4 regions of the Streptomyces sp. NPDC050388 genome follow, and region 4 is predicted to be linked to each of the others. Evidence: riboswitches for the same ligand, from Rfam matches in the RefSeq annotation. Region 4 holds a riboswitch; each other region holds the start of a gene.

Region 1 (4,371 bases), on a different contig from region 4:
GCCCACCCCGAGGGGCACCGCCCGCCCGCCGCCGCGACGCCCCCGCCCGCCGGGACGCCCGAGCCCGCCCTCGCCTGACGGAGGAAGTACCGTGACCACCGTGATCCCCACGCGCGCCCAGGAGAGCGGCACCGAGACCGACCTCGACCTGGTCGTCGAGGGCAGGGACACCGTCGCCCGGGGCGTCGTGCGACTGACCCTCGCCCGTCCCGACGGCGGCGACCTGCCGCCCTGGCGCCCCGGAGCCCACATCGACCTCCGGCTCACCCCGGAACTCACCCGCCAGTACTCGCTGTGCTCCGACCCCGCCGACCGAACCCGCTGGCAGGTCGCCGTGCTGCGCGAGCCGGACGGCCGGGGAGGCTCCGCCCACGTCCACGACCACCTGGCCCCCGGCGACCCGGTACGGGTGCGCGGCCCGCGCAACCACTTCGCACTCCAGCCCTCGCCCCGCTACCTGTTCCTGGCCGGCGGCATCGGCATCACCCCGCTCCTGCCGATGCTCGCCGAAGCCGAACGTCAGGGTGCCCACTGGGAGTTGGTGTACGGCGGACGCACCCTTGCCTCCATGGCCTTCCACGCCGAGCTGCGCTCCGCCTACGGCGAGCGCGTCCGCCTGGTACCGCAGGACACACACGGCCTGCCGGACCTGGACGCCCTGCTCGGCAGCCCGCTCCCGGACACGTCGGTCTACTGCTGCGGCCCGGAAGGCCTGCTGCGGGCGGTGGAGGAACGCTGCGCCGTCCGGCCGCACGCCGCCCTGCACACCGAGCGGTTCGCACCCAAGGACCTGCGGCCCGCCGCCGCGGAGGAGGAGTTCGAGGTCGAACTGGCCGGCAGCGGCCGCACCGTGACGGTGCCGCCCGGCGTCTCGGTGCTGGAGGCCGTCGAGCAGGCGGGTGTGCAGGTGCTGTCCTCATGCCGCGAGGGCACCTGCGGCACCTGCGAGACACCGGTGCTCGACGGCACCGTGGACCACCGCGACTCCCTCCTCACCCCCGACGAGCAGGCCGCGAACGACACCATGATGATCTGCGTCTCCCGGGCCGCCTGCCCCCGCCTCGTCCTCGACCTGTGAGCGGTCCTCGACCTGCGAGCGCGGGGGGACCCGGCGAGTCGGTCCTGACGCGGGCGGTGCGCATCCTGGAGGCGTTCACCCAGGACGAGCCCGCCCTGTCCGTCTCCGAGATCGCGCGCCGGTCGGGACTGCACGTGGCCACCGCCTCCCGCCTGATCGCCGAACTCGTCGCGCACGGGCTGCTGGTGCGCGACGAACGGCGTCTGGTACGGGTCGGGGTGCGCCTGTGGGAGCTGGCCTCGCGCGCCTCGCCCGCCCTCACACTGCGCGAGCGCGCCATGCCGTTCCTGGAGGGCGTCCACGACGTCGTCGGCCACCACGTGCAGCTCGCCGTGCGCGACGGGGAGGAGGTGCTGTTCGTGGAACGGCTGTCCACGCCCGGCTCCGTCGTCAACTACACGCGGATCGCGGGCCGCCTGCCGCTGCACGCCTCCTCCAGCGGCCTCGTCCTGCTCGCGCACGCCCCCGCCGGGCTGCGCGAACAGGTCGTCGAGGCAGGGCGGTTGAACGCCTACACAGCCGCCACCCCCGTCGCCCCGGGCAGGCTGCGGGCCCAGCTCGCCGCCGTACGCCGCGACGGCTACGCGTACTGCCCCGGCTTCGTGCACGAGGACGCCCTCGGCATCGCGGCCCCCGTGCGCGACGGCTCGGGCGACGTCGTCGCGGCCGTCGGCGTGGTCGTGCCCAACGACGCCGCCGCCCGGTCCCACCTCCCCGTGGTCCGCACGGCCGCACGCGGCATCTCCCGCGCCCTCGGCACCCGACCGGCGGACGCGCAGGGGAGCGGAGGATGAGCCGGTCCCGGAACGAGACGCCGTTTCGCCGGATCCGGTACCGGCTCTGTGAGCCGGGGTGCGGGAGCGCATCGCGGCGCTGGGCGCGCTGCCGGCGAGCAGCGAGGTGCTCGGGTCGCCCGGGCACCGCTGGGTCCTGGAGGAGCCGCTCGCCGAGGACGAGGTGACCAGGCTGCTCGGCCTCGGCGCCGTCAAGGTGGACGTGGGCCGGGGCTCGGACCGGAGTCGGGTGGTCATGGCCGACCCCGAGGGCAACGAGTTCGACGCCCTGCGCACCCCGGCACCGCGGAACCAGCTCGCCCCTGCCAGGGGTCCTGTAGCCGCACTCCCCACTGCCAGACCGTTGACCAGGACAGATGCAGAAGTCCGGTGAGAGTGCCAGGCCACCCCGGCGGAAGGTGATTTCCGCCACCACCGGCGGGGGTGTCCTGGTGGGCAGGCTAAGCTGCACATGCCCCGCGGGGGAAGTCCGGTCGAATTCCGGCGCTGACCCGCAACGGTAGGCGGAGCCCGTCCGAGGCCCCGCAAGCCCGATTACCCGCGGTGTGAAGGCTCCTGTCAATCGCCGTGGACTGCGAGAGGTGCTGCGCAGGGCGCCCCGCGCCCGGGGCCGCTCCTTCTGTTGCGCAGGGGCACGGCCTGAGGCGAAAGCGACCCGTCCGTGGCCACCACCCTCGAAACCGAACCTGCCACGCCCGCGCACACGCCCCGTACCGGAGCCGGGGCCGCGTCCCCCCGGCGCGTTCCACTGCCCCTTCTCCTGATCGGCCTGGGCGCCGCTCTGCCCGTGTCCCTCGTCTGCGGGGTGGGGATCGGGGCGTCGGGGATCTCCTGGGGCGAGGTGCTACACCACCTGTGGGCCGGGTTGACGGGCGGGTCCATGACCCCCGGCCAGGTGCCGGCGTACACCATCGTCTGGGAACTGCGCCTTCCCCGGGCCGTGCTGGCCGCGATCGTCGGGGCCGGGCTGTCGGCCATCGGCGTCGCGGTGCAGGCCATGGTCCGCAACGCTCTCGCCGACCCGTACGTGCTGGGCATCTCCTCGGGCGCGGCCGTGGGCGCCAACGCCGTGCTCATCTTCGGAGCCTTCGGCGCGCTCGGCGTCTGGGCCCTGTCCACGGCGGCGTTCCTCTCCGCGCTCCTGGCCATGGTGCTGGTGTACGCGATCGCCCGTACCCCTCGCGGACTGAGCCCGCTGCGGCTCGTCCTGACGGGCACCGCGATGTTCTACGGCTTCTCGGCCGTCACCACGTTCATGGTGTTCGCGGCCGAGCGCGGTGAGGCGGCTCGTTCCGCGATGATGTGGCTGCTCGGCAGCCTCGGCGGCGCCAACTGGGCCTCCGTTCCGATCGCCGCGGGGGCGGTGCTCGGCGGCCTCGTCCACCTCGCGTGGTCGGCGCGCCGTCTGAACGCCCTGGCCATGGGCGACGAGACGGCCGCCGCGCTGGGAGTGGACCCGGGGAGGCTGCGCAAGGAGCTGTTCCTGGTCTCCGCGGCCGTCACGGGGGCGGTGGTGGCGGTGAGCGGGGCGATCGGTTTCGTCGGGCTGATGGTTCCGCACGCCGTACGGATGCTCGTCGGCGCCGACCACCGGCGGCTGCTGGCCGTCGCACCGCTCGCCGGAGCCGTCCTGCTGGTCTGGGTGGACATCCTGTCCCGCGCGGTGCTCGCACCGGTCGAACTGCCGGTGGGCGTCCTGACCGCGGCCATCGGCGTGCCGTGTTTCCTCCTGCTGATGCGCCGCCGTTCCTACGCCTTCGGAGGCGTGTGATGCGGGTCGACGTCGACGCACTGACCGTCGAGGCCGAGGGGGCCCGGCTGGTGGAAGAGGTCACGCTGGGGGCGGCCGAGGGGCAGCTCGTCGGCCTGGTCGGGCCCAACGGCAGTGGGAAATCGACCCTGTTGCGCTGCGTCTACCGGGCGCTGCGTCCCTCGGCCGGTACGGTCCGGCTCGGCGGTGAGGACCTGTACGCCATGAGCGCGCGTGAAAGTGCCCGTCGGGTGGCCGCACTGCCCCAGGAGTCAGTCACCGAATTCGATTTCACGGTCGCCGAGGTCGTGGCGATGGGGCGGTTGCCGCACCAACGGTCGGCGGCCCGGACCACCGATGAGGACCGCGAGGCGTGCGCGGCCGCGCTGGTGGGGGTCGGCGCCGGTCACCTCGCCGACCGTGGCTTCCTCACCCTCTCCGGCGGCGAGAGGCAGCGGGTCCTGATCGCCCGGGCGCTCGCCCAACGACCCCGGGTGCTGGTGCTCGACGAGCCCACCAACCACCTGGACATCGCCCAGCAGTTGGAAGTGCTCGCCCTGGTGCGTGGCAGCGGACTGACGGTGCTCACCGCACTGCACGACCTCAACCTCGCCGCACTCCACTGCGACTTGCTCCACGTCATCGACGGCGGCCGGATCGTCGCCTCCGGTGCTCCGCACGACGTGCTCACACCCGAGCTGCTGGCCGAGGTCTTCGGCGTGCGGGCGCATCGCGTCCCGCACCCGGAG
Region 2 (4,371 bases), on a different contig from region 4:
AGGACTCGGGGTTCTCAAGGGAGCAGGCGACCGCTTCGGGGTCGGACGCCGACTGCCGGCCGGGGGCCGGGGAGGGTGCTTGCGTTCGGGCTTGGCCCTGGGCCGCGCGGGCGATGCGGGTCGCGGGGCGCGAGCGCAGGTAGTACGTGGTCTTCAGGCCCCGCTTCCAGGCGTAGGCGTACATCGAGGAGAGCTTGCCGATGGTCGGCGTCTCCATGAACAGGTTCAGCGACTGCGACTGGTCCAGGAACGGGGTGCGGTCGGCAGCCATGTCGATCAGAGAGCGCTGCGGGATCTCCCACGCGGTGCGGTACAGCCCGCGCACCTCCTCGGGGATCCAGGTGAAGCCCTGCACCGAGCCCCCCGCCTCGCGCAGCGCCTCACGGGTCCGCGCGTCCCAGACGCCGAGCCGCTTCAGGTCGTCCACCAGGTACGAGTTGACCTGGAGGAACTCGCCGGACAGCGTCTCGCGCTTGAAAAGGTTGGACACCTGCGGCTCGATGCACTCGTACACGCCCGCGATCGAGGCGATGGTGGCGGTCGGCGCGATCGCCAGGAGCAGCGAGTTGCGCAGGCCGGTCGCGCCCATGCGCGCGCGCAGCGCGGCCCACCGCTCGGGCCAGGTCACCTCCACGCCGTAGTGGTCGGGGTGCAGGACGCCCCGGGCCGTACGCGTCTTCTCCCAGGCCGGCAGAGGGCCGTGGGACTCGGCGAGGTCGGCGGACGTCTCGTACGCGGCGAGCATGATCCGCTCGGCGACACGGGTCGAGAGGGCCTTCGCCCCGGGGGAGTCGAAGGGCAGCCGGAGCTGGAAGAAGACGTCCTGGAGGCCCATCACGCCCAGCCCCACCGGGCGCCAGCGGGCGTTGGAACGGCGCGCCTGCTCGGTCGGGTAGAAGTTGATGTCGACGACCCGGTCCAGGAAGGTGACGGCGGTGCGGACGGTGGTGTCCAGCCGCTCCCAGTCGAGGCCGCCGTTCGCCCGGTCGACGAACGCGCCGAGGTTGACCGACCCGAGGTTGCAGACCGCCGTCTCCCCGTCACTGGTGACCTCGAGGATCTCCGTGCACAGGTTGGACGAGTGGACGACGTGGCCCGGCTCGGCGGTCTGGTTGGCGGTGCGGTTGGCGGCGTCCTTGAAGGTCATCCAGCCGTTGCCGGTCTGGGCGAGGGTGCGCATCATGCGCCCGTACAGCTCCCGCGCGGGGAGCGTCCTCGTCGCCAGACCCGCCGCCTCGGCGGCCCGGTAGGCCGCGTCGAACTCCTCGCCCCACAGGTCGACCAGGTCCGGGACGTCGGACGGGGAGAACAGCGACCACGGCGCGTCGGCGCTGACCCGGCGCATGAACTCGTCCGGCACCCAGTGCGCGAGGTTCAGGTTGTGCGTGCGGCGGGCGTCCTCACCGGTGTTGTCGCGCAGCTCCAGGAACTCCTCGACGTCCGAGTGCCAGGTCTCCAGGTAGACCGCCGCCGCGCCCTTGCGCCGGCCGCCCTGGTTCACGGCGGCGACCGAGGAGTCCAGGGTCTTCAGGAACGGGACGATGCCGCCTGAGTGCCCGTTGGTGCCGCGGATCAGCGAACCGCGGGAGCGGACGCGGGAGTAGGACAGGCCGATGCCGCCGGCGTGCTGGGAGAGGCGGGCCACCTGGTGGTAGCGGTCGTAGAGGGAGTCCAGTTCGTCCTTGGGGGAGTCGAGGAGGTAGCAGGACGACATCTGGGGGTGCCGGGTACCGGAGTTGAACAGGGTGGGGGAGGAGGGAAGGTATTCCAGGCGGCTCATCAGGCCGTACAGCGCGGCGACTTCGTCCACCGAGCGGGAGGTGTCGCTCTCGGCGAGACCGGCGGCGACCCGCAGCAGGAAGTGCTGCGGTGTCTCGACGACCTTGCGGGTGACCGGGTGCCGCAGCAGATAGCGGCTGTGCAGGGTACGCAGGCCGAAGTAGCCGAAACGGTCGTCCGCGCCGAGGTCGATCAGCGCGTCGAGACGGGCCGCGTGCAGCGCGACGAACTCGGCGGTCCGGTCAGCGACGAGGCCCTCGCGGTGTCCCGTCGAGATCGAGGAGGCGAACGACGTGACACCCTGCGAGGCGGCCTCGGCACGGATGCCGAGCGTCAGCAGTCGTGCGGCGAGCCGGGAGTAGGCGGGGTCCTCGGAGATGAGCCCGGCCGCCGCCTCGGTGGCCAGCTCCCGCAGCTCGGTCTCGTCCGCATGGGCGGACCGGCCGCGCAGCGCGGCGGCGGCGACCCGGCCGGGGTCGGCGCCCTGGAGGTCGACGGTCAGCTCGGTCAGGGTCCGCAGCAGCGCGGCACCGGGGCCGTCGCTCACGCCGCTCATGTCGGTCACGTCGACCGCTGAAGCCGGATCGGCTGGCGCGATGGTCACGTGGGGCTCTCCCTCGCTCGGCACGGGGCCTGGTCGAGGGCGGGGGGCAGCACACGGGCGCGCGCACGCACCTCGCGTCCACCGGCCCATTCCACGAGGCCCGGACGTCAGGCACCCGGACCGGACGGCCGGGCGCACTGTCGGCAGGTCCTCGGACTGAAGCCGTGCGGGAACGCAGAAAACGCGGACACGCACAAGTACACCGTTGCGGGACAGTTCCGGATTCACACCGGATTCCCCTGCGGCGACAGCAGGCATGAGCATACATCTTGTGCCGTGTGTCGCCGGCGGACCCATATCTTGTGTCGGGATGGTGCTGGAGCGCGGTAATGTCAGAGCGTCAGCTCGTAGGTGAGCAGCATGATGTCGTCCAGGTCCGGCAGCGGGTTCCAGTCGCGTTCGGGGGTGCGGGTGAAACCCAGCCGTTCGTAGACGCGGTGGGCGGAGCGCATGGTGCGCTGGGTCGACAGCACGATCCGACGGCACCCCTCGATCGCCCGTGCCCGGTCGACGCAGGCGCGCACCAGGGCCTCCCCGGCGCCACGGCCCCGGCCCGCGCGGGCGACCGCCAGCATCCGGATCTCCGCCTCGTCCGGCCCCGCTATGTCGGCCATCGGACCGGGGCCCGGCACGAAGGTCACCCCGCCCAGCACCGTTCCCCGCTCCACGGCGACCAGCACCTCGGCGGCCGCTGCCCGCCCCGCCACGTCCCGGAGCCGGCCGAGGTACGCGTCGCTCTCCCCGAAGTCGAGCAGCCCGTCAAGGAGATAGGCCTGCGCGGTGAGCTCGCCGAGTTCCTCGTACTCGTACGGCTCCACCGGCCGGGTGACGATGTCCATGAGGTGAGTGTGCCCGACGGGACGGCGACGGGCCGCCGGATTTCTCCGACGGCCCGTGAGCCCCGCGAGGGGGCTGGAGCCGGACGCCGGGTGCGTCAGTGCTTGCTCTCCGCCGTGTCCAGGGGCAGCTCCGCGCTGACACCCGGGTCGCCCGCGTCCGCCGTGTAGTCCTGCGGCCGGGTCTCGTCGATGCCCTCGGGGGCCTTGGCCGCCCTCAGGGCGAACGTCAGGGCGATCGTCACCAGGGCGTTGAGCACGAAGGCGGTGAGACCGATGTAGCCGATCTCACCGATGCCCGGGATCTCGTCCGACGAACCGCCGAAGTGCTTCTGCGTCGGCGAGGCCACCCCGTACGCCGCGACCGTGCCGTAGATCATGCCGACCGCCCAGCCGCCGAGCAGCGCCCAGCGGTGGAACCAGCGGGTGAACAGGCCGCCCACCAGGGCGGGGAAGGTCTGCAGGATCCAGATGCCGCCGAGCAGCTGGAAGTTGATGGCGACCGTCTTGTCCATGGTGAGGACGAAGACCAGCGCACCCACCTTCACCAGCAGCGAGACCACCTTGGAGACCTTGGTCTCCTGCGCCGGTGTCGCGTCGGGCTTGAGGAAGTCCTTGTAGATGTTGCGGGTGAACAGGTTCGCGGCCGCGATCGACATGATCGCCGCCGGCACCAGCGCACCGATGCCGATCGCCGCGAAGGCCACACCGGCGAACCAGTCCGGGAACATGTTCTCGAACAACTGCGGGATCGCCAGCTGCCCGTTGCTGACATCGACCCCGGCCGCGATCGCCATGAAACCGAGCAGCGCCAGCAGGCCCAGCATCAGTGAGTACAGCGGCAGGATCGTGGTGTTGCGGCGGATCACCTCACGGCTGCGCGAGGACAGCGTCGCGGTGATCGAGTGCGGGTACATGAACAGCGCGAGCGCCGAGCCCAACGCCAGCGTGGCGTACGTCCACTGCCCCGCCTCGCCCGGCACCAGCGAACCGCGCGGCGCGCCCGTGGCCGGGTTGGTCTCGCCGTACGCCTCGCTCGCCTTGGCGAAGACGGCGTCGAAGCCGCCCAGCTTGATCGGGATGTAGATGATCGCCACCGCGATCACGAGATAGATCAGCGTGTCCTTCACGAACGCGATCAGTGCGGGGGCC
Region 3 (4,371 bases), on a different contig from region 4:
ACGGGTCAGCGTCTTCTCCCGCGCGAACCGCACCCGCACGGGCAGCAGTCCGAGCCCGTCGACGTGCCCGGCGCGGCTTTCGACCTCGTCCTCGATGTGCTCGCCGAGGATCTGGTAGCCCCCGCAGATCCCCAGCACGGGCCGTCCCTCGGCGGCCCGTCGCTTCAGGGCGTCCGCCAGCCCCCGCTCGCGCAGCCATTCGAGGGCCCGCACGGTCCCGCGGGTCCCCGGCAGGACGACGAGGTCGGCGTCGGCCAGTTCCTCGGGCCGGTCCACGAACCGCACGACGACGCCCGGTTCGGCCGCCAGCGCGTCCACGTCCGTGAAGTTGGACATCAGCGGCACCGCGCACACGGCGACCCGCAGCACGTCCTCGCCGACCGGCGGGGCGACGGCCGACTCCCGCACGGCACCGCGCAGGGACACGGCCAGCCCGTCCTCCTCGTCGATGCCGAGCCCGTGCCGGAAGGGCAGTACGCCGTACGTGTGCCGCCCGGTCAGGCCGTGCAGCATGTCGAGGCCCGGCTCCAGCAGCGTCACGTCGCCCCGGAACTTGTTCACCAGGAACCCGGCGACCAGCGCCTGGTCCTCGGGGGAGAGCAGGGCGACGGTGCCGAAGAAGGAGGCGAAGACCCCGCCGCGGTCGATGTCGCCGACGACGAGGACGGGGAGCCCGGCGTTCCTGGCGATCCCCATGTTCACGATGTCGGTGCGCCGCAGGTTGATCTCGGCCGGGCTGCCGGCCCCCTCACAGATCACCGCGTCATACGTGTCCCGCAGCTGTGCGAGGCAGTCCAGCACCGTGCCCAGCAACTGTTGTTGCCGTCCGCCGTGGTAGCCGCGCGCGCTCAGCTCGCCGACCGGCTTGCCCAGCAGCACCACCTGGCTGCTCCGCTCGCCGCCCGGCTTGAGCAGCACGGGGTTCATCAGTGCGGTCGGCTCGACCCGGCAGGCCTGGGCCTGCATGGCCTGCGCCCGCCCGATCTCGGCGCCCTCGCGCGTCACGAACGAGTTCAGCGACATGTTCTGCGCCTTGAACGGCGCGACCTTGACGCCCTGCCGTGCCAGCCACCGGCAGATCCCGGCGGTCACGACGCTCTTGCCGGCGTCCGAGGTGGTACCGGCGACCAGCAGACCCCCACCGCTCATGACCTGTGCCCCTTCCCGACGATCCGTGCGGCGACGATCCGCGCGGCGGCACCGACGCCGAGCGTCAGCCAGCCGACGCGCCGCGAGAGCCGTACCGCCCGGTCGATGTCCGCCACGGCCACGGGACGGCCGGTGCCGTTGAGGACGGGCCGGTGTTCGACCCGCCCGGCATAGGACAGCGTTCCGCCGAGCCGCACGCCGAGCGCGCCCGCGAAGGACGCCTCCACGGGGCCCGCGTTGGGGCTGGGGTGCTTCGCGGCATCCGCGCGCCACGCCCGGACGGCGCCCCGCGGGTCCGGCCCGGCGACCGCGGCGAGTACGGCGGTCAGCCGCGCCCCGGGCCACCCGGCGACGTCGTCGAGGCGGGCGGAGGCCCAGCCGTAGCGCCGGTACCGGGGGGACTTGTGGCCGACCATGGCGTCCAGGGTGTTGACGGCCCGGAACCCGAGCAGTCCCGGCACCCCGGCGACGGCGCCCCACACCAGGGCGCCCACCACGGCGTCGGAGGTGTTCTCGGCGACGGACTCCACCACCGCGCGGGCGATCCCGTCGGCGTCCAGCGCCTGCGGGTCCCGCCCGCACAGGTGCGGCAGCCGTGCCCGCGCGGCCTCGATGCCCTCGGCGGTGCCGGTCTCCAGGGACCGCCCGACGGCGCGGGCCTCCCGGGCCAGCGACGTCCCGCCGACGACGGCCCAGGTGGCGGCGCCGGTCAGGGCGATCGAGGCAGCGGAGGAGGACCGTACGCACCGGGCGGCAAGGCTCCCCAGGGCGACGGCCCCGCCGACGCAGACGGCGGTGTGCAACGCGCCCCGGCCGCGGTCGTCCCGCCACAGCATCCGTTCCACGGCAGCCGCGGCCCGCCCGAAAGCAGCGACCGGATGTCCCCGGCGGGGATCGCCGAGGAGCAGGTCGCCGAGGAGGCCGGCGGCGGCGCCGTACGCGAACTCGCGATCGGCACCCACGGGTTCAGCCGGTGGGGGATCCGGTGGAAGGGACCGCCCCGATCCGGGGTGGAGTGTCGCTGGTCGACCTCGACGGGCAGCCGGGCATGGCGATATGTCCTCACTCAGGGTGTCCACGCCCTGGTTCGACGAGACCGGCGGTGAGAGTTCCTGGCTCCCGGGGTGTGCACCCCGGTGACAGTGGCGGGACCGCGCCGGACTTACACCGGCTTCCTCTCCTGTCGCCGCATTGGCATCCGGCAGTCCACCACGGTCCGGAAGAACCGTCAACCTGCCTTTGACCTGCGAGGCTGAAGTGTGCTGAGGCCCACAGAGGGGTTCCGGTGGGGGAACGCGAACGGGCGGAGCGGGGCGCGAAGCCCCGCACCGCCCGTCGGACGGAGACGACTCTGATCAGACCGCGATCAGGCCGAGATCAGGTCAGGATCAGGCCATGATCAGATAGATCCCGTACGCCACCGCCGCCGTGCAGGCCGCGAAGCAGGCGTAGGCGCCGGTGACCGCCAGGGCCGCGGACCGGCCCTGGGCGGCGGCCCGCTCGTGGCGGGACAGGCCGACGATGCCGAGGGTGAACAGGGCCACCAGGGCCACGGTGACCACGAGGCTGACGCCGAAGACGGAACCGAGGGCCGCCCAGTCGATCTTCATGGTGCTCTTCTTCCTTCGTACCGGGGCGCGGTCAGACGGTGGTCTTGGCGGCCGGGTCGGTGGCGGCCGGGGCCGGGATGGTGGCCGAGAGCTCCTCGACCGGGCTGCCCGCCGGGGGCGGGGTCACCGCGGCCATGGCGGCGGTCACCACGCCGGCCGGCTCCTCGGCGGTGGCGGCCGAACCGTCGGCGGCATCGTGGTCGTTGACGTTGGTGTGGTCGACGACCTCCCGCCGGGAGATCTTCCAGATCGCCGCGCTGGAGGAGACCAGGAAGACGGCGACGACGGCGGTGCCCCAGCTGCCGGCCCGGCAGACCAGCTCGGCGATGGCCCCGACCAGGGCCGCCGCCGGCAGCGTCAGGCCCCAGGCGACGAACATCCGGGTGGCCGTCGACCAGCGGACGACACCGCCCTTGCGGCCCAGGCCCGCGCCCATCACGGCACCGGAGACCGAGTGCGTGGTGGAGAGGGAGAAACCGAGGTGGGAGGAGGCCAGGATGACCGTCGCGGCGCTGGTCTGGGCGGCGAAGCCCTGCTGCGGCTGGAGGTCCGTCAGGCCCTTGCCCATCGTGCGGATGATGCGCCAGCCGCCGAGGTAGGTGCCGAGCGCGATGGCGACGCCCGCGGACACGATGACCCACAGGGGCGGGTCGGAGTCCGGGGCGAGGGTGCCGCCGGCGACCAGGGCCAGGGTGATGATGCCCATCGTCTTCTGCGCGTCGTTGGTGCCGTGGGCCAGCGAGACGAGGCCGGCGGAGGCGATCTGACCCGCCCGGTAGCCCTTCTCGGACGCCTTGCCGTCGGCCTTCTTGCCCAGGCGGTAGGTCAGCCGCGTCGCGAACATCGCGGCGAGGCCGGCGACCAGCGGCGCGGCGATCGCGGGGATCAGCACCTTGGTGACCAGGACGTCACCGTGCACCGCGCCGAAGCCCGCCGAGGCGACGGTGGCGCCGATCAGACCGCCCATCAGGGCGTGCGAGGAGCTGGACGGCAGACCGACCAGCCAGGTCAGGAGGTTCCAGAGGATCGCGCCGACCAGTGCGGCGAAGATGACCTCGGGACGGATGCCGGCCTCGTCGACGAGGCCTTTGGAGATCGTGTTGGCGACCTCCACGGAGAGGAAGGCGCCCACCAGGTTCAGCACGGCGGACATGGCCACCGCGACCTTGGGCTTGAGAGCACCGGTCGAAATGGTTGTCGCCATCGCGTTCGCGGTGTCGTGGAAACCGTTCGTGAAATCGAACGCGAGTGCGGTTACCACCACAATCGCGAGGATCAGCGAGAAGCTTTCCATTTACCCAGGCAATCGTTCGAAGTCATTGGCGCGTTGAACGTAGGTAACCTGAGTGAACAGAAGATGAACTGGGATGGGCGTCGGGATGACCGTGATGGGTGCGGTTGCTCCGTCGGACGGCCGTACGTCCACCACGGCCCGCCCGTGGCGGTGCGGCTGAAGGGCCGCGCTCCGTCGACGGGCGTTCGCGGCCGACCGCGGAGCCGTTGAAGAGACCTTCGTCACCCGGCAGGATCACGGCATGGCCGAGCAGCAACGGGACGTGAGTGACGAGGAGACGCGCGCCTGGACCGGCCTCGTCGAGGCCGCCCGCCGGAC
Region 4 (4,371 bases):
GCGCCAGCGACTGCTGTGCGCCGCCGCGTCGATCGGCAGCACGGGGGATCAGGTCCCGGGTCCCGCGGGGGCCGCTTCGTCGACGTCCGCCTCGGTGCCGGCCCCCCGCTCCTGCTCCGCCCGCGTTCGTTCCGCCCCCTGCCGGCGTCCCCTCCGCAGCCCGAAGTAGTACGCGAGCACGCCCGCGCCGATCGCCGCCTGGAGGGCGAACAGCGCCGACTCGATCTCCCCGGACGGCGGTTCGTACAGCGGCGAGAACCACGGCTCGTAGTCCGGGTCGATCTCGGTGATCGCGGTCTCCGCCTCCGCGTCGGCGCCCGCGAACGGCTCCTCCTTGTGGTCGCCGAGCCCGAGGACCAGCGGCACCACGGCGAGCACGGCGACCAGAAGCAGCAACAGGGAGTTGATCTTCGCGTCACGGCTCATCGGGCCACCGCCTCGCTCGCGCCCGCGCCCGCCGTCTTCTTCCCGAGCCCGGTCACCAACACCCCGAGCCGGGTCAGCTCGCCCTTGCTGGATTGCACCAGCATGCGCATCACCAGCACCGTCAGCAGCCCCTCGCTCACCGCGAGCGGGATCTGCGTGACGGCGAAGATGGAACCGAACTTGCCGAGCGCGCCCAGGAACCCGCTGCCCGGGTCGGGGAAGGCGAGCGCCAGCTGCACACTCGTCACGCAGTACGTCGACAGGTCGGCGACGAACGCGCCGCAGAACACCGCGGCCATCAGCGGCGCCCCGTACCGCCGCGCCAGCCGGTAGACCCCGTACCCCGCCCACGGCCCGACGACCGCCATCGAGAAGACGTTGGCGCCGAGCGTGGTCAGCCCGCCGTGGGCGAGCAACAGGGCCTGGAACAGCAGGGTGATGGTGCCCAGCACCGCCATGACCGGCGGCCGGAACAGGACGGCGCCCAGCCCGGTGCCGGTGGGATGGGAGCAACTCCCGGTCACCGAGGGAAGTTTCAGCGCGGACAGAACGAAGGTGAACGCTCCCGACGCGCCCAGCAGCAGCGTGCTCTCGGGGTGTTCCCTGACCTCACGGATGAGCGACCGGGCTCCGTGGACGACGAACGGCGCCGACGCGACGCCCCAGGCGACCGCGTGCGCCGGTGGTAGAAAACCCTCGGCTATGTGCATGGCTCAGCAGACCCTCTCCAGCACCTCGTGGATGGTTGACGCGCCCTGGCCGGTCTCCTGGCTGACGGGTACCACCGCCCGTGCTCCGCCTTCCCGGGTCCGAGGGGGACCCAGTGGCTGCCGTTCGGTCCTGTCGGGGGACAGGGCCTGGGGCCGGAGCCGGACTTCCCGATCACAGTGGCGAGGGCCGCACCGGCATCACACCGGATTTCCCGTTCACCAAGGCGAGGCGACACTAGACCCCGTCCCGGGCCGCTGACAAGCACTCCCGGGGGGCGCACGGACGGCGCCCCGCAGCTCGCACCCCACGGGCCCACCACGCCGAAGTGCGGGAATGAGGGGAGGGGGTCCTGGGCAGAACCCTGCTGCAACTAATATGCAACAACGAGATCCGGGCAGCAAAGGTGTGAGATCAGATGACGACCCGACGAATAAAGGGTGCCGCCGTCGCGGCGACCATGGCCGCCGCGGTCGCCGCGTGCTCGGCGCCCGGCGGCGGCACGGACGGCGCCGCGGGCGGCGGGTCCGCCGACTCCGTGGTGATCGGGGTCGCCTCCGAACCGGACACCCTGAGCCCCCTGCTCGGCTACGGCAAGGACGGCAACTCCAAGATCTTCGACGGGCTGCTCGCCCGGGACTCCGACCTGGAACTCGAGCCCGCCCTCGCGAAGGCGCTCCCCGAGATCACCGACGACGGCCGCACCTACACCTACACCCTGCGCCCGGGCGTGAAGTTCAGCGACGGCGAACCCCTCACCGCCGAGGACGTCGTCTACACGTACGAAACGGTGCTCGACGACAAGACCAACAACACCGCCAAGAGCGAACTCGACGCCGTCAAGGAGGTCCGGGCGGACGGCGACGACAAGGTCGTCTTCACCCTCAAGTACCCCTACGCGGCCTTCCCGGCCCGCACCGTCCTGCCCATCGTCCCCGAGCACGTCGCCGGCGAGCAGGACCCCAACACCGGCGCCTTCAACACCGAGCCGATCGGCACCGGACCGTACGTCCTCACCGGCTGGAGCAAGGGCGAAAAGCTCACCTTCAAGGCGAACCCGGACTACTGGGGCGGCGCACCGAAGGTGAAGAAGCTCACCATGGCGATCATCGCCGACGACGACGTCCGCGCCACCCGGCTGCGCTCCGGCGACCTCGACGGCGCGACCCTCCCGCCCAACCTTGCCGCCACCTTCAAGAACGACGACGCCCGCAAGACCTACCGGGCCACCACCTACGACTTCCGCGCCGTCACCCTCCCCACCGGGAACAAGATCACCGGCGACACCACGATCCGCCGCGCCCTCGACCTCGCCGTGGACCGCCAGGCCATGGTCGACAAGATCCTCGACGGCGCCGGCCGCCCCGCCTACGGGCCGTTGCCCCTCGACGACCCCTGGTACGCCAAGGACATCGAACGCCCCCAGGACCTCGCCGAGGCCAAGAAGATCCTCGACCGCGACGGCTGGAAGGCCGGCCAGGACGGCATCCGCGCCAAGGACGGCGCCCGCGCCGCGTTCACCCTCTTCTACCCCTCCGGCGACAAGGTCCGCCAGGACCACGCCCTCGCCTACGCCTCCGACGCCAAGAAGGCCGGCATCGACGTCAAGGTCGAGGGCGCCACCTGGGAGGTCATCGAACCCCGCATGGGCAAGGACGCCGTCCTCGCCGGCTTCGGCAGCACCGGCGACCCCGACTTCGGCCTCTACACCCTGCTGCACTCCTCCCTCGCCGGAGACGGCTTCAACAACATGCCCCACTACGACAACCCCGCCGTCGACAAGGCCCTCGAGACCGGCCGCCGCGCCCAGAACCCCGACGACCGCAAGGCCGCCTACGACGACCTCCAGCGCGAACTCGTGAAGGACCCCGGCTACACCTTCCTCACCCACATCGACCACCTGTACGTCCTCGCCGACCGCTGGGGCGACCTCACCACCCAGGTCGAACCGCACGAGCACGGCTTCGCCAGCGGCCCCTGGTGGAACGCCGAGGACTGGCAGCCCGAGAAGTGAAGACCCTGCCCTGGACGGCGATGGGACACCTCGTGGCACGGCGGGCCCTGCTCGCCGTGCCCGTCCTCCTCGTCGTGACCTTCGGCGCGTTCGCCCTCGCCGCCGCCTCCCCGTTCGACCCCGTCAAGGCCTACGCCGGCACCGCCGCCCTCGGCGCCGACCAGGAAACCCTGGACCGGCTCCGGGCCAACCTCGGCGTGGACCAGCCCTTCACCGTCCGCTGGTGGGAGTGGCTGACCTCCGCCCTCACCGGCGACCTCGGCCACTCCAGCGTGATGCGGCAGCCGGTGGCCGAGGCGATCGGCGAACGCCTGGTCTGGTCCACCCTGCTGTGCACCGTCGCGTTCGCCGTCGCCGTCCTCCTCGGCACCCTGCTCGGCGTCCTCGCCGCCCGCCGCCCCGGCTCCCTCCTCGACCGCACGGTCACCTCCCTCGCCTACTGCCTGGAAGCCGCGCCGGTCTTCTGGATCGCCCTGCTCGCCGTCTGGCTGTTCGCCCTCCACCTCGACGTCCTCCCGGCCGGCGGCCTCACCGACACCGGCAGCGAACACGTCACCGCCGCACAGGTCACAAGCCACCTGATCCTGCCCGCCGGCGTCCTCGCCGTCTCCCAACTGCCCTGGTTCACCCTCTACGTCCGCCAGGGCGTCGGCGACGCCCTCGCCGAGGACCCCGTGCGCGGCGCCCGCGCCCGCGGCCTCGCCGAACGCACCGTCCTGCTCGGCCACGCCCTGCGCTCCGGCCTGCTGCCCGTCCTCACCCTCATCGGCTCCCGCGTCCCCGAACTCATCACCGGCGCCCTCCTCGTGGAGACCGTCTTCAGCTGGCCCGGCATCGCCGCCGCCACCGTCGAGGCGGCCACCGCCGTCGACTTCCCCCTCCTGGCCGCCCTGACGACCCTCGCCACCGCCGCCGTCCTCGCCGGAAACCTCCTCGCCGACCTCCTGTACGGACTGATCGACCCGAGGGTCAAGCTGGATGAGATGTGATCCCCATGGCTGACACCACCGTCGAGAAGGCCGACGCGACCGCCCCCACGGCCGCGACCGCCTGGCGCTCGCACGGCACCACCCGCCGCTCCACCCACACCCTGCGCCTGCGCGTCTCCGCCACCCTGGTCGCCCTCACCGCCCTCGCGGTGCTGCTCGTCCCCCCACTGGTCCAGCTCGACCAGCAGGCCGTCGACCTCGCCTCCAAACTCCTCCCACCCAGCCGGTCCCACC

Evidence for each region. A riboswitch is a leader RNA that binds a small molecule or an ion and turns the genes downstream of it on or off. The one in region 4 is predicted to bind cobalamin.
Region 1: linked by a shared signal. The riboswitch ahead of AB0I73_RS11415 (iron ABC transporter permease) and the one ahead of AB0I73_RS02640 (energy-coupling factor ABC transporter permease) in region 4 are both predicted to bind cobalamin.
Region 2: linked by a shared signal. The riboswitch ahead of AB0I73_RS22715 (ribonucleoside-diphosphate reductase subunit alpha) and the one ahead of AB0I73_RS02640 (energy-coupling factor ABC transporter permease) in region 4 are both predicted to bind cobalamin.
Region 3: linked by a shared signal. The riboswitch ahead of AB0I73_RS08655 (cobalamin biosynthesis protein) and the one ahead of AB0I73_RS02640 (energy-coupling factor ABC transporter permease) in region 4 are both predicted to bind cobalamin.

Annotation. Positions count from the first base shown of each region.
Region 1 is NZ_JBFAKH010000015.1:70,313-74,683, forward strand. It holds gene AB0I73_RS11395 (hypothetical protein) at 1-78, shown strand, start outside; gene AB0I73_RS11400 (PDR/VanB family oxidoreductase) at 92-1,078, shown strand; gene AB0I73_RS11405 (IclR family transcriptional regulator) at 1,075-1,872, shown strand; partial or broken gene AB0I73_RS11410 (VOC family protein) at 2,027-2,245, shown strand; cobalamin riboswitch at 2,312-2,433, shown strand; gene AB0I73_RS11415 (iron ABC transporter permease) at 2,534-3,643, shown strand; gene AB0I73_RS11420 (ABC transporter ATP-binding protein) at 3,643-4,371, shown strand, end outside.
Region 2 is NZ_JBFAKH010000039.1:54,748-59,118, forward strand. It holds gene AB0I73_RS22715 (ribonucleoside-diphosphate reductase subunit alpha) at 1-2,383, opposite strand, end outside; cobalamin riboswitch at 2,508-2,654, opposite strand; gene AB0I73_RS22720 (GNAT family N-acetyltransferase) at 2,716-3,222, opposite strand; gene mctP (monocarboxylate uptake permease MctP) at 3,318-4,371, opposite strand, start outside.
Region 3 is NZ_JBFAKH010000011.1:48,231-52,601, reverse strand. It holds gene AB0I73_RS08660 (cobyric acid synthase) at 1-1,149, opposite strand, end outside; gene AB0I73_RS08655 (cobalamin biosynthesis protein) at 1,146-2,111, opposite strand; cobalamin riboswitch at 2,233-2,394, opposite strand; gene AB0I73_RS08650 (hypothetical protein) at 2,538-2,759, opposite strand; gene AB0I73_RS08645 (inorganic phosphate transporter) at 2,791-4,053, opposite strand; gene AB0I73_RS08640 (class II aldolase/adducin family protein) at 4,295-4,371, shown strand, end outside.
Region 4 is NZ_JBFAKH010000003.1:40,732-45,102, forward strand. It holds gene cbiQ (cobalt ECF transporter T component CbiQ) at 1-42, opposite strand, end outside; gene AB0I73_RS02635 (energy-coupling factor ABC transporter substrate-binding protein) at 49-426, opposite strand; gene AB0I73_RS02640 (energy-coupling factor ABC transporter permease) at 423-1,136, opposite strand; cobalamin riboswitch at 1,166-1,375, opposite strand; gene AB0I73_RS02645 (ABC transporter substrate-binding protein) at 1,553-3,148, shown strand; gene AB0I73_RS02650 (ABC transporter permease) at 3,169-4,137, shown strand; gene AB0I73_RS02655 (ABC transporter permease) at 4,143-4,371, shown strand, end outside.